DNA from 4 places in the Herbaspirillum sp. FG34 genome. Region 4 is predicted to be linked to each of the others. Evidence: predicted binding sites of a transcription regulator. Region 4 holds the regulator's gene; each other region holds the start of a gene.
The links. Region 4 encodes sigma-54, which starts transcription at its own class of promoters, with help from an activator protein. Its sites were predicted from a motif close to TGGCANGNAANCTGCTTT; they were not measured.

Region 1: prpB (methylisocitrate lyase) is a predicted target of sigma-54. The motif match lies at 1,734-1,751, and genes of this name have one in related genera.
Region 2: glnA (type I glutamate--ammonia ligase) is a predicted target of sigma-54. The motif match lies at 1,372-1,389, and genes of this name have one in related genera.
Region 3: ACODSZ_RS08295 (ammonium transporter) is a predicted target of sigma-54. The motif match lies at 2,416-2,433, and genes of this name have one in related genera.

The regions. Positions count from the first base shown of each region.
Region 1 is NZ_JBMDJS010000019.1:43,561-47,272, reverse strand. It holds gene prpR (propionate catabolism operon regulatory protein PrpR) at 1-1,536, opposite strand, end outside; gene prpB (methylisocitrate lyase) at 1,873-2,763, shown strand; gene prpC (bifunctional 2-methylcitrate synthase/citrate synthase) at 2,815-3,712, shown strand, end outside.
Region 2 is NZ_JBMDJS010000019.1:51,195-54,906, reverse strand. It holds gene ACODSZ_RS19905 (response regulator) at 1-586, shown strand, start outside; gene ACODSZ_RS19900 (rhodanese-like domain-containing protein) at 611-1,072, opposite strand; gene glnA (type I glutamate--ammonia ligase) at 1,501-2,916, shown strand; gene glnL (nitrogen regulation protein NR(II)) at 3,081-3,712, shown strand, end outside.
Region 3 is NZ_JBMDJS010000005.1:79,784-83,495, forward strand. It holds gene ACODSZ_RS08285 (SDR family NAD(P)-dependent oxidoreductase) at 1-191, opposite strand, end outside; gene ACODSZ_RS08290 (TetR/AcrR family transcriptional regulator) at 398-997, shown strand; gene ACODSZ_RS08295 (ammonium transporter) at 1,164-2,366, opposite strand; gene ACODSZ_RS08300 (AraC family transcriptional regulator) at 2,704-3,648, opposite strand.
Region 4 is NZ_JBMDJS010000017.1:78,412-82,123, forward strand. It holds gene lptA (lipopolysaccharide transport periplasmic protein LptA) at 1-117, shown strand, start outside; gene lptB (LPS export ABC transporter ATP-binding protein) at 120-863, shown strand; gene ACODSZ_RS19020 (RNA polymerase factor sigma-54) at 963-2,453, shown strand; gene hpf (ribosome hibernation-promoting factor, HPF/YfiA family) at 2,607-2,969, shown strand; gene grxD (Grx4 family monothiol glutaredoxin) at 3,345-3,656, shown strand; gene ACODSZ_RS19035 (UbiX family flavin prenyltransferase) at 3,682-3,712, shown strand, end outside.

The sequences.
Region 1 (3,712 bases), on a different contig from region 4:
GGGTGCGTGGTCAGTGGTGGTCAGGGCATGAGAGGGCGGCGTCTGTGCAGCGTCCATGATCAGCGGCTGCGCTGCTGTGGCCAGCTCCGGTGCGACCCGCTGTATCAGCGTCGCCGTCAGTGCCTGCAAGGGTTCTGCAGCCAGGAACAGCGCCAGTCGCTCCATCAGGTTACGCAGTTCGCGCACATTGCCCGGCCAGTCATAGGCGCACAGCAGCGGCGCGCAGCGCAGGATTTCCGCGCCCAGATTGGCATGCGGGCGCGCATCGAGTGCGGCCAGCGCATGTTTGAGATGCCATTCAGCCAGCGCCGCAATGTCTTCACGGCGCGCGCGCAAGGGCGGCAGTTGCAGGCGCAGCACGCTCAGGCGGTAATACAGGTCGGCGCGAAAACGGCCTTCCCGCACCCGCGCTTCCAGGTCGCAATGGGTGGCACTGATGATGCGCACCTGGACCGCAATGGGCCGCGTACCCCCCACGCGCACCACCTCGCGCTCCTCCAGCACGCGCAGCAGTCGCGTTTGCAGCGGCAGCGGCATCTCGCCGATTTCATCGAGCAGCAGGGTGCCACGATGCGCCGCTTCGAACACCCCGGCCCGGCCTCCCCGACGGGAACCGGTGAAAGCGCCTTCCTCGTAGCCGAACAGTTCGGATTCCAGCAGCGATTCGGCCAGCGCCCCGCAATTGATGGCCACGAACGGATGCGCGGCCTGGGTCTTGCCCTGCATGCGCGGATGGGCGCGGTGAATGGCCTGGGCCGCCAGTTCCTTGCCGCTGCCGGTCTCGCCCTGGATCAGTACATTGGCCGGCGAACGTGCAAACAGCGTAATGGACTGGCGCACCGCTTCCATGACCGCCGAGTCGCCGCGCAAGTCCTTGAGGTGATGCCGTGCGCGCAGACTGTCTGCCACCGGCAGGCTGGGGCCGCGCGAGCTTTCCAGTTGCGTCAGGCGCGCCAGTTCCAGCGCATCTTCAAAGGCCTGGCGCACCGTGGCCGAGGAGTAGAGGAAGATGCCCTGCATGCCCGCTTCCTCGGCCAGGTCGGTGATGAGCCCGGCCCCGACCACCGCCTGCACGCCGCCAGCTTTCAGTTCCTGTACCACGGCGCGCGCATCTTCCTCGGTGGCATAGGTGCGCTGGGCAATGTCCAGTCCGAACATCTGCTGGAACTCGCTCAGGGCCGGCATCGCCTCCTGATAGGTGACCAGCCCGATGCGCGCGCTGATCTGCCGCGCGCGGGCCAGCGCCTGCATCACGTCGAAACCGCTGGCGCGCGCCACCACCACCGGTACCGGCAGGCGGCTCTTGAGATAGGCACCATTGGAACCGGCCGAGATCACCACATCGCAGCGCTCGCTGGCCAGGCGCTCGCGGATGGCGCGTACGGCCTCGTCGAAACCGAGATGAATGGGCTCGATATCGGCCACGCCGTCGAATTCCAGCGTGATGTCGCGGAAGAGTTCGGACAGGCGCGACACGGACACGGTCCAGATCACGGGTTTGTCGGCCAGGCGGTCAGCAGGGGCAGGGCGTTTCATGGTGGGCGTTCAGTGTGTTTCGGTGAAACGTCAATGTAACACTGATGAAACATGGATGCTTGTGCCAGATCAAGCTGGCAGCTCCGGCGCAAGCCCGGGGCGAGCCCGCCCCGTCCGGTGGCGAGCCTTGTTTGACGGGGGTTTCAGGCGATATGAAGGTTTCTTCGGGGCCCTTGCCATCGGATGCTGCACTGCGATGGCACGGCCGTTGCAATGGTGAACGCAAATGTCGCAGGACGGGTGTGCCTCACGTCCGCCTGTCGCTTTACGCAGTCAAGCAGTGACGCAGTTGGTCCAGACTTTCCACATTCCAACCTCATCGAGAAGGTGTCCACCATGGCTCTCCATTCCGCAGGCGCAGCGTTCCGCCAGGCCGTCCAGGAAGAATCCCCCTTGCAAGTCATCGGCGCGATCAACGCCAACCACGCCCTGCTGGCCAAGCGCGCCGGTTTCCGCGCGATCTATCTGTCCGGCGGCGGCGTGGCGGCGGGTTCGCTGGGCTTGCCTGACCTGGGCATTTCCAATCTGGACGACGTGCTCACCGACGTGCGCCGCATCACCGACGTGTGCGACCTGCCGCTGCTGGTGGATGTGGATACCGGCTTCGGTGCCTCGGCCTTCAACGTGGCGCGGACCGTCAAGTCCATGATCAAGTTCGGCGCCGCCGCCATGCACATCGAAGACCAGGTCGGTGCCAAGCGCTGCGGCCATCGTCCCGGCAAGGAAATCGTCAGCAAGCAGGAAATGGTAGACCGCATCAAAGCCGCCGTGGATGCCCGCACCGACGAGAACTTCGTCATCATGGCGCGCACCGATGCGCTGGCCGTGGAAGGGCTGGACGCCGCCATCGAGCGCGCCGTGGCCTGCGTCGAGGCCGGTGCCGACATGATCTTCCCGGAAGCCATCACCGACCTGGCCATGTACAAGCAGTTCGCCAATGCGGTGAAGGTACCGATCCTGGCCAACATCACCGAGTTCGGTTCGACTCCGCTGTTCACGGTGGACGAACTCAAGGATGCCGACGTGGGGCTGGTGCTCTATCCGCTGTCGGCCTTCCGCGCCATGAACAAGGCCGCTGAAAACGTCTACCAGGCGATCCGCCGCGATGGTACGCAGAAGAACGTGGTCGATACCATGCAGACCCGCATGGAACTCTATGACCGCATCGATTACCACAGCTACGAACAGCGCCTCGATGCGCTGTTTGCCCAGCAGAAGAACAAGTAAGCCCCTTCCGACAAAGCATTGTCACCCCATCCCGAATACGAGGAGAACACGATGAGCGAACAACAAGCCGCAGGTTTCAAGCCCAAGAAGTCCGTTGCCCTCTCCGGCGTGACTGCCGGCAACACCGCCCTGTGCACCGTCGGCAAGACCGGCAATGACCTGCACTATCGCGGTTACGACATTCTCGACGTGGCCGATAGCTGCGAGTTCGAGGAAATCGCCCACCTGCTGGTGCACGGCAAGCTGCCGACGGCTGCCGAACTGCGCGCCTACAAGGCCAAGCTGAAGGCCCTGCGCGGCCTGCCGGCCAACGTCAAGGCAGCGCTGGAATGGTTGCCGGCCGCCTCGCATCCGATGGACGTGATGCGTACCGGCGTCTCCGCGCTGGGCTGCGTGCTGCCGGAGAAGGATGACCACAACACCCCCGGTGCGCGCGACATCGCCGATCGCCTGATGGCTTCGCTGGGTTCGATGCTGCTGTACTGGTACCACTACAGCCACAACGGCAACCGTATCGAGGTCGAGACCGACGACGATTCCATCGGTGCCCATTTCCTGCACCTGCTGCATGGCGAGAAGCCCTCGGCGGCCTGGGAGAAGGCCATGCACACCTCGCTGATCCTGTATGCGGAACACGAATTCAATGCCTCCACCTTCACCGGTCGCGTCATCGCCGGCACCGGTTCGGACATGTATTCGGCCATCACCGGCGCCATCGGCGCCCTGCGCGGCCCCAAGCATGGCGGCGCCAATGAAGTGGCCTTCGAGATCCAGAAGCGCTATGACAATCCGGACGAGGCCGAGGCCGATATCCGCCGTCGCGTCGAGAACAAGGAAGTGGTGATCGGTTTCGGTCACCCGGTCTATACCATCTCCGACCCGCGCAACAAGGTCATCAAGGAAGTGGCACGCAAGCTCTCCAAGGAAGCCGGTTCGACCAAGATGTTCG
Region 2 (3,712 bases), on a different contig from region 4:
CAGTGCGCTGGCCGCCATCCGGGCGCGGCCTTATGGACTGGTCCTGCTGGACTGCTTCCTGCCCGACATCCCCGGACAGGAAGTGGCGCGCCAGGTCCGGCGTCTGGAACAGGAGCAGCGCCAGCGTCCCTATACGCCCCTGATCGGCATTTCCGCCGAGGCCGATGCCCAGCACGTGCAGCGCTGTCTGGACAGCGGCATGGACGGCATGCTGGCCAAGCCCCTGCAGACCCAGGCCATTCGTCGGCTGCTGGCGCTCTGGTGCGATCACGACACCGAAGACGAAGGCGAGGTCGCCACGCCCGAGCAGGAATACGGCCAGGACCTGGACCGGCTGTTCCTGCAAACCACCCGCCATGATCTGGCCGCGCTGGAGCAGGCCAGCCTGCTGGGGGACCGGGCGCGCATGGCGCAGCTTGCGCACCGCATGAAGGGCGCGGCCCTGACCATGGGGCGGCTGGAGCTGGTGGCCTTGCTGGATTGCGTGGAAGAAGCGCTGCGCGCCGACGCCGACGGCCAGCAAGCCATCAGCCTGCTGTTGCAGTCGCTGGCCAGCGCCCTGCAGGCGCGCAGCCTGCAGACCTGAAGGGCCTGCGCAGGTGGTGCAGTCTCAGGCCCCGACCCAGGGCAGGCCGGCGTGGCACCAGCCTTCGATGGTCTTGCGATGGCCGTTGGCGTCCTTGTTGCCTTCGAAACCCTCGAGAATGTCGAAGCAACGCGTGTAACCCGTTTCCGTGGCCAGCTTGGCCGCATGCCTGGAACGCACGCCCGAGCGGCACAGGAACAGCAATACCTCGTCCGGCCGGGCGACTTCCTGCAGTTGCTCCAGGAATTGCGGATTGGGCTTGCCTTCGGGGTAGAGATTCCACTGCACCGCCAGGTGTTGCGCCGGCGGGATCTGGACCACGCCCACCCAGTCGCGCTCGGCGCGGGTGCGTACGTCGACCAGCTTGATGGCGGGATCGGATTGCAGCAGGGCCAGGGCTTCCTGCGGTGTCACGGCACCGGCGTAGGGCAGATGGCCGTCGGCGGCACGGTGGGCGGCAGTACTGAGAATGGATGCGTTGCTCATGGGAAAAGTCTCTGAAGAAGAAGGAACAGCGGACAAATGATTTTAAACAATATAAACAGTTAGGCAATTTTCCCAGGCCGGTGCATGCTTTCTCATCGGCAAGCAGTCTGCCCCAACACGGCGCACGCACATCGTTGGTGCAATTTGCTGCTTTCGTCAAATGATTGCATTTTTATGGTGCATTTTGATCGAGATGCACTAAAAGAATGCAATCTATCCGTAGTGCTGCACCGCGCTTGCTGCCCGGATGGCCGCGCCCTCCCTAAAATATTCCATTATTGGCGCACCTGAAAGGTTGGTGGCATGGAATCTGCTATCATCCGCGACTGAGTTCGGCGCAAGACCGTTGTATCAAATGCAAAGATCCAGTCGCAAAAAAACGGCTCAACACCCCAATTTATACTACTTCCTCGTTTTAGGAGATTCGCATGGCAAGGACGGCCGCAGAGGTTTTGAAGATGGTGAAGGACAACGAAGTCAAGTTTGTCGACTTCCGTTTCGCTGACACCCGTGGCAAGGAACAGCACGTTTCCGTGCCTGTTTCGCATTTCGACATCGACAAGTTCGAATCCGGTCACGCCTTCGACGGTTCGTCGATCGCCGGCTGGAAGGGTATCGAAGCCTCCGACATGCTGCTGATCCCGGACCCGAACACCGCCAACATCGACCCGTTCATGGAAGAGACCACCCTCTTCATGCAGTGTGACGTGATCGAACCGTCCGACGGCAAGGGTTACGACCGCGATCCGCGCTCCATCGCCAAGCGCGCTGAAGCGTACCTGAAGTCCTCCGGCCTGGGCGACACCGCCTACTTCGGTCCGGAACCCGAATTCTTCATCTTCGACGGCGTGCGTTGGGGTGCCGACATGTCCGGTTCCTTCGTCAAGATCGACTCCGAAGAAGCTTCCTGGAGCACCGGCGCCAAGATCGAAGGCGGCAACTCCGGCCACCGTCCGACCGTCAAGGGCGGCTACTTCCCGGTTCCCCCGGTCGACAGCTTCCAGGACATGCGTTCGGAAATGTCCCTGATCCTGGAATCCCTGGGCATCCCCGTCGAAGTGCACCACCACGAAGTGGCTGGCGCTGGCCAGAACGAACTGGGCACCAAGTTCTCGACCCTGGTCGAGCGCGCTGACTGGACCCAGACCCTGAAGTACGTGATCTGGAACGTCGCCCACACCTACGGCAAGACCGCGACCTTCATGCCCAAGCCCCTGGTTGGCGACAACGGTTCCGGCATGCACGTGCACCAGTCCGTCTGGAAGGATGGCAAGAACCTGTTCGCTGGCGACGGCTATGCCGGCCTGTCCGAGTTCGCGCTGTACTACATCGGCGGCATCATCAAGCACGCCAAGGCGCTGAACGCCATCACCAACCCTGGCACCAACTCGTACAAGCGTCTGGTCCCCGGCTTTGAAGCACCGGTCAAGCTGGCCTACTCGGCCCGCAACCGTTCCGCTTCGATCCGTATCCCGCACGTGGCCAACCCGAAGGGCCGCCGCATCGAGACCCGTTTCCCGGATCCCCTGGCCAACCCGTACCTGTGCTTCTCGGCCCTGCTGATGGCCGGTCTGGATGGCGTGCAGAACAAGATCCACCCGGGCGAAGCGGCTACCAAGGACCTGTACCACCTGCCGCCGGAAGAAGACAAGCTGATCCCGACCGTCTGTGCTTCGCTGGATGAAGCCCTGGAGCACCTGGACAAGGACCGCGAGTTCCTGACCCGTGGCGGCGTGTTCACCGACAGCATGATCGATGCCTACATCGAGCTGAAGATGCAGGAAGTCCAACGCTTCCGCATGACCACGCACCCGATCGAATTCGACATGTACTACTCGCTGTAATCGAATCCGCATCCGGAGAAAAAGGGGAAGCTTGCTTCCCCTTTTTTTATGCCCGGCATGCCCTCCATGCCGGGTAGTGCGCCCGGAAATTGCTAGTCAGGACGGATCAAGGACTGCGCCAGAGCGCGCCAGAAGACATGACCCCAGGCACCACGAATGCTCCCATGAAGACACCGCTTCCTTCCCTCGATGGCCTTGACCTGCTGGCCTCGGCCGTGATCATCCTCGATGCCAACGGCGGCATCGTCTACGCCAATGCTGCCGCCGAGAACCTGCTGGAGAGCTCCTTCAAGGTACTCTCACAACAGAAGCTGTCGGAGCTCTTCCTCAATGGCAAGGAGCTCACCGCGCTGTTCTACCAGGCCATCGAACACCAGTTCGCCGACAAGCGCCTGGACCTGGTGCTGGAACGCGCCAACCGCGAGCCGCTGCAGGTCCACACCATCGTCACGCCGCTGGACAGCAGCGACTGGCCGGTGCTGCTGGAGCTGCGCGAGAACGTGCAGCAACTCAAGCTCGATCGCGAAGAACGCATGTTCGACCAGAGCCAGGCCAACAAGGAACTCATCCGCAACCTGGCCCACGAGATCAAGAATCCGCTGGGCGGCATCCGTGGCGCGGCGCAGCTGCTGGAGCTGGAGCTGCCCGAGCGACACTTGAAGGAATTGCGCGAATACACCCAGGTCATCATCAAGGAAGCCGACCGCCTGCAGACCCTGGTGGATCGCCTGCTGGCCCCGCACCGCCATCCGCACATCGTCGGCGACGTCAACATCCACGAAGTCTGCGAGCGCGT
Region 3 (3,712 bases), on a different contig from region 4:
GTCAAATCAGCGGGCAAGACTTCGACGGCCACGCCGGTGTCATCGTGCAAGCTGGCTGCCAATTTGTTGAGACGTTCATGATCCCGTGCTACCAGCACCAGTGCATGACCTCGCCGGGCCAAACGTTGGGCATAGGTGGCACCGATGCCGCTGGAGGCTCCGGTGATAAGGGCTGTCGGTAACTTGCTCATGGCGGGTTTCCTTGTTCGCTGGCGATTGCGTTGTTTAAATTCCCCACTCCCCCGGCGCCCTGATCGCGTGGAGCAGGGGGCAAAGAGTCGAGGCAGGTAGAGATGCAATGATGATGATCATAATCATTGATGTCAATACTTTGATTATAGTCATAATCAAAATGTGGTAGGATTCTCACTGCTGAACATTTCACGATGAGATATCCATGAAGGTTACAAAGGCCCAGGTACAGGCAAACCGTGCGCGCGTTGTTGAAACTGCGTCTCTGTTGTTTCGTGAGCACGGCTATGATGGGGTCGGCATTGCCGATTTGATGTCCGCCGCGGGTCTTACTCATGGCGGGTTCTACAAGCACTTCGCCTCCAAATCCGACCTCATTGCAGAATCGGCGGCTTGTGGTCTCGCACAGACTGCAGAGCAATCCGTGGGCATCGAGATTGCTGAGCTGGTAAGGCACTATCTCTCTCGCGCCCATCGGGACAACCGGACGAATGGATGCACGATCGCTGCGCTAGGCGGGGACGCTGCGCGCCAGCCCGAGGCTGTTCGAGCCAGCTTTGCAGCAGGTATCGAAAAGATGCTGGCAACGCTAAGCAAGCTCAGCGCAGAATCGGATTCGTTCGAGGGGAGAGAGGAGAGGGCTCAAAACCTGAGCATCTTGGCGTGTGCGGTCGGTGCACTCGTCATGTCGCGCGCATGTCCGGATGATCTCCCTCTGGCAGACGAAATCCTGTCGGTTGTCCGGGACCGGCTCATGGCCACATTGAATGCAGCTGAAACGAATCAGGATTTCCAGTCTTCATAGAACTCTTGTGCATTTGATCGTCAAATGCACGAGTTCGCAGAAGTGCAAGTGCAGGCGGGAAATTGTTTGGCTTGATTCTTTTGTGTTGGCGTTTTCGCGTCGCAATCAATGCGTCCGTCAGCGTTTGCCGCAATCAACGGACTTCATCTGCATTGCCTCACCGGACTTACCAGCTGGTCTCCCTTTCAGCGGTCGAAGAAATCTTGTGAATGGCCAGATCCGCGCCTTCAAATTCCTGTTCCGGATCAAGACGAATCCCCACCATTTTCTTCAGCAAGCCATATACGATCCAGCCTCCTGCCGCCGCAATGGCAATGCCCATGAGGCTGCCGATGAGCTGCGACATGAACGACACACCGCCCCTTCCGCCCAGGGCCTGCAAGCCGAAGATGCCGGCTGCGAGTCCGCCCCACAGTCCGCACAGCCCGTGCAGCGGCCATACGCCCAGCACATCGTCGATCTTCCACTTGTTCTGCGTGCGGGTGAACATCCATACGAAAATCGCGCCTGCAATGCCACCCGTGACCAGCGCGCCCAGCGGGTGCATCAGGTCCGAGCCAGCGCATACCGCTACCAGTCCGGCCAGTGGACCGTTGTAGGCAAAACCGGGATCGTTGCGTCCCATCATCAGGGCCACCAGCGTCCCCCCGGCCATGGCCATGAGCGAATTCATCGCGACCAGGCCATTCATCTTGTCCAGCGTCTGCGCGCTCATCACGTTGAAGCCGAACCAGCCCACCGTCAGAATCCATGCGCCCAGGGCCAGGAAGGGTATGTTGGAGGGGGGATGCGCCGCCACCGCACCTTCCTTGCTGTAACGGCCACGCCGCGCACCCAGCAGCAGCACCGCAGGCAGGGCGATCCAGCCGCCTACGGCGTGGACCACGATGGAACCGGCGAAGTCATGGAACTGCGCACCGAAGGTCGCCGCCAGCCAGGCTTGCACACCCAGGTGCTGGTTCCAGGCAATGCCCTCGAAGAAGGGATAGACCACACCCACCAGCACGGCCGTGGCCACCAGCTGCGGATTGAACTTGGAACGCTCGGCAATGCCGCCCGAGATGATGGCCGGAATGGCCGCCGCAAAGGTCAGCAGGAAAAAGAACTTCACCAGCTCGAAACCACTGCGCTGGGCCAGCGTCTCGGCTCCCGCAAAGAAGCTCACGCCATAGGCCACGTAGTAGCCGATGAAGAAATAGACGATGGTCGAGACCGCAAAGTCCGCCAGGATCTTCACCAGAGCATTGACCTGGTTCTTCTTGCGTACCGTCCCCAGCTCAAGGAAGGCAAAGCCGGCGTGCATGGCCAGAATCATGATCGCCCCCAGCAGGATGAAGAGGGCGTCTGCGCCGTTTTTGTGATCGTCCACCAGAAAATCTCCCAAAAAGTGTGCAAGAAAATGCTTGAAAGCCAGGACTAAAGCAATTTCCGTTCCATTTTGGTGAAAAATTCGCAGTTCCTTGATTTGAAACGACTTTTCTGGTGCATCAGGATCTTGTCAGTGAACGTTGCGCACGAACTTCGTGCGTTGCGGGCATGCTCCAGGTTGATGAGCTGCATTTTGGTGCGCGAGTCCCATGGTCTTCGCCTTCCCGGCGCGCGGGGAATTCCGATCAAAGTGCGCCGCTTCGTCGACTATCTCGCCGAGGACTTCGGCAGTCATCCTCCGTGGGAGCCGCAGGAAACGCCGCGTACCTAGGGCCCGCCTAGTGCGATGATACGAACAGCGCAGCAGGATCCGGCGCGGGAAGCGCGTAGGCGGTCTTCATTCTGGTGACCTCCTGCACGGGCGTCATGCCGAACAATCGCTTGAATTCACGGCTGAACTGGGATGCGCTTTCGTAGCCCACGGTGGCGCTGGCTGCGGCTACCGTCAGGCCGTTGCGCAACATCAGCAGACGCGCCTGATGCAGACGCGTGGACTTGAGATACTGCATGGGCGAGGTGGCGGTGACCGCCTTGAAATGCGCATGAAAGGATGGCGGACTCATCCCGGCTTCTTGCGCCAGCTGTTCCACGTCCAGCTTGTCCGCGTAGGCGGCATGGATCTTCCGGATGGCGCGAGCTACCTTTGCGTACTGTCCGTCATTGCGCAATGCGGCTCGCATGGAGGCGCCCTGTTCGCCGCTGAGTACCCGCAGGTAGATTTCCTTGACCAGGGAGCGGCCCAGTATGCGGGCCTCCATCGGAATGCACATGGCCTCCAGCAGGCGCAGGACGGAGGCCGACATCCTCTCGTCCATCCGGGTAGCGAACATGGTTTGCGGACTGGCGCGCACATCGGTCTGGTCCATCTGCAAGAGCACTTCGGCCAGCAGCTGGAAGTCCAGCCGGAAGTAGATCGCCAGCAGTGGCGCCTTCGCGCTGGCATCGGTTTGCATCGTGAATGGCACCGGCACGGAGACGGCCAGATAGTGGCGGGCATCATAGAGATAGGTCTTCCCGCCCAGGTAGCCGCGCTTTCTTCCCTGCACGACCACGACGATGCCCGGCTCGTAGAGCACCGGTGTTTCACGCAGGCGGCGATTGGAACGCAGCAGGCGCACATCCGGCAGCAGCGAGAGGTTGTAGCCCTCTTCAGGCGCGAGCTGCATGAGCAGGTCCACCATGCGCTGGTGCACACCCGAGGTCAAAGCTTGAGATGTCTTCATGCGTCCCGTCATCGTCAATTGATAGGTTTAGGCAAACATTGAATGCCAACCGACATGGTGCAGT
Region 4 (3,712 bases):
GGCGCGGGCCGCATCACGGCCGTGATCCAGCCCAAGAACCCGCCGCCGGCCACGGACGCCCAGCCCGCAGCACCGGCCCAGCCGGCAGCGCGTCGTCAGAACGGAAAGGACCAGTAAGGATGGTAGCCAGTTCGCTGGTCGTTCGCGGCCTGAAGAAAAGTTACGGCGCGCGCCAGGTGGTGCGCGATGTCTCGATGGAAGTGCGCAGCGGCGAAGTGGTCGGCCTGCTCGGCCCCAATGGTGCCGGCAAGACCACCTCGTTCTACATGATCGTGGGGCTGGTACCCTCCGATGGCGGCGAGATCGACCTGGATGGCGCGCCCATTTCGCGCATGCCCATTCACAAGCGCGCCACCATGGGCCTGTCCTACCTGCCGCAGGAAGCCTCGGTGTTTCGCAAGCTGACGGTGGAAGACAACATCCGCGCCGTGCTGGAGCTGCGCCAGGAAGACGGCAAGCCGCTCTCGCGCGATGAAATCGAGGGCCGCCTCAACAACCTGCTGCACGAACTTCAAATCGAAAAGCTGCGCGAAAGCCAGGCCCTGTCACTGTCGGGCGGTGAGCGCCGACGCGTCGAGATCGCTCGCGCGCTGGCCACCGATCCGCGCTTCGTGCTGCTCGATGAACCGTTTGCCGGTATCGACCCGATTGCGGTGATCGAGATCCAGCGTATCGTGCGCTTCCTCAAGGAGCGCGGCATCGGCGTGCTCATCACCGACCACAACGTGCGCGAGACGCTGGGCATCTGCGATCGCGCCTACATCATCAACCAGGGCACGGTGCTGGCCAGCGGCAATCCGGAAGAGATCATTGCCAACGAGTCGGTACGCCGCGTCTATCTGGGCGAGCACTTCCGCATGTAAGCAGCACAGTCGCCCTACGTATCGAGCATCACCGACACCCAGGCATCACGCAACGACAGGCACAGCAACCCGCGGGCCACGCCGCTTTCAGAAAGACAGATGAAACAGTCGCTCCAGTTACGTACCTCGCAGCACCTCGCATTGACGCCGCAACTGCAGCAGTCGATCAGGCTGCTGCAACTGTCGACGCTGGAACTGCACCAGGAACTGGAACAGATCCTCTCCGACAATCCCCTGCTGGAGCGTCTCGATGACGCTCTCGACAATTCGGTGCGTCTGCTGGCCGACGGTGCCGTCTCCAGTTCGCCTTCCAGTGGCGTGGCCGACACCCCTCATGAAAACAGCGGCGAAGCGACGCCCGCTGCCAGCGATGGCGATTCCAGCTTCGAGTACCAGGACAACAATCCGGACACCGGTGTCACCGGTGATGCCGACTGGAGCTTCGATGACGTCGCCCGCAGCGGCAAGTCACCCGATGACGACGATGCCCGCCCGCAGCTGGAAGCCCATGAACTGACCCTGCGCGAACACCTGCTGGAACAGATCCGCGTGACTGCGCGCACCCTGCGCGATCGTGCGCTGCTGGAACTGCTCACCGATGCGCTCGACGAGAGCGGCTATCTGGAAGAACCGCTGGAGGACATCCTCGCGCGCCTGCCTGAAGAGCTGGGTATCGACATGGAAGAGCTGTCGATTTCGCTCAAGCTGCTGCAGAGCCTGGACCCGGCCGGCGTGGGCGCGCGCAGTGCCGGCGAATGCCTGGCCTTGCAGATCCGCCGCCTGCCCAAGATCCCCTTTGTCACGCGCAAGCTGGCGCTGAGGATCGTTGAGGATTACCTGCCGCTGTTCGCCCAGCGCGACTTCAACAAGATCAAGAAGGCCCTCGATTGTGACGACGAAGACCTGCGTGAAGCCCAGGCCGTGATCCGCCAGTGCCGTCCGCATCCGGGTGCCGAATTCGCGCGTGACGCCTCGGACTACGTGGTGCCGGACGTGATTGTCAAGCAGACAAAGAACGGCTGGCAGGTCATGCTCAACCATGAGGTCATGCCCAAGCTGCGCGTCAATGCGATGTACGCCAGTGCCTTGAAGCAGGCCAAGGGCGAAGGTTCGCTGTCCTCGCAGTTGCAGGAAGCCAAGTGGCTCATCAAGAACATGCGGCAACGTTTCGATACGATTTTGCGCGTCGCGCAGGCTATTGTGGAACGTCAAAGAAACTTCTTTTCCCATGGTGCAGTGGCCATGCGCCCCCTTGTGCTGCGTGAAATTGCTGATACACTGGGTCTACACGAGAGCACCATCTCTCGCGTGACGACTCAGAAATACATGCTCACTCCGCATGGTATGTTTGAGTTGAAATACTTCTTCGGTAGCCACGTCGCGACTGAAACCGGAGGCGAAGCTTCCTCCACCGCGATACGGGCGCTGATCAAACAGTTGATAGGAGCCGAAAACCCGCAGACCCCATTATCCGATAGCAAGATTGCGGATATGCTGGCAGAACAAGGCATGGTGGTCGCGCGACGCACAGTCGCCAAATACCGCGAAGTGTTGAAGATTCCGCCAGTCAATCTCCGCAAGTCCCTCTGAGTTTTTCCTCAGTTTTTCTGCAGTACCGTTGCTGTGTTCAGGCAAGCATCCCGACTGATGCCCACGCCATCCGACACGAAGACCGTGCCCGTGGTACAGCTGCAGCAGGATCGATTGCACGAACCTCCAGTGACTTCACGATAGGAGTCTTGTATGAATCTGACCATCAGTGGACACCACCTCGAACTGACCCCCGCCATCCGGGAATACGTGCAAAGCAAGCTCTCGCGTATCAAGCGCCATTTCGACAACGTGATCGACGTCAGCGTGATCCTGAGCGTAGATAAACTCACAGAAAAGGAAAAGCGCCAAAAAGCGGAAATCAACGTCCACATCAAGGGGAAGGATCTACATGCGGAAAGCATCGCACACGACCTCTACGCTGCCATTGACACCCTGATCGACAAGCTCGATCGCCAGGTCATCAAGCACAAGGACAAGTTGCAGGAGCATCACTCCACTGCCAAGCGCCTGCCGGACGACACGCCCGAGGATGCGGTAGCCGGAGCGGCATAAGCCAGGACACCAACGGCAAGCCACCTCGCAGCCTGCAGGGCTGCTGAGAAAGCCAGCCGGATTTCACGAGGAAGGGGCGCGCAAGCGCCCTTTTTCATTGGGGCCACAGCATCTAGCGATGCCTGTGGAAAAAATATAAATCATTACGCCGGGCAACTTCCCGGCAAAACCGCAGTGAACATTGTTCATCGCTCTGCTTGAATGTCTTGCGCAGCACCCTCATCTGCTACCCAGAGCAAACTGCATACGGTATAAATCATTTCCTTGATGCAATTTCCCGCCGGCTCGGACGGACGAATGGCGTGCTGCCGATTTCAACGCGCCTGCCGGCTTTTCCCTATAATGTCGGGCAATCCCATTTTTAAAGGCACAGCCATGAGCGACGTCCAATCCTGGATCAAAGAAACCGTGACCCAAAACCCTGTGGTGCTGTTCATGAAGGGCACTGCACAGTTCCCGCAATGCGGCTTTTCCGGCAAGGCCATCCAGCTGCTCAAGGCCAGCGGCGCCGAGAACATCGTCACCGTCAACGTGCTGGAAAGCCCCGACGTGCGCCAGGGCATCAAGGAATACTCGAACTGGCCGACCATTCCCCAGCTGTACGTGAAGGGTGAATTCGTCGGTGGCTCCGACATCATGAGCGAGATGTACGCCTCGGGCGAGCTGCAGACCCTGATCAAGGGCTGAGTCTGCCCTGCCCTGTAGAGCGCGCATGAGTGCTTCTTCCAGTCAGCCCCGCCAGC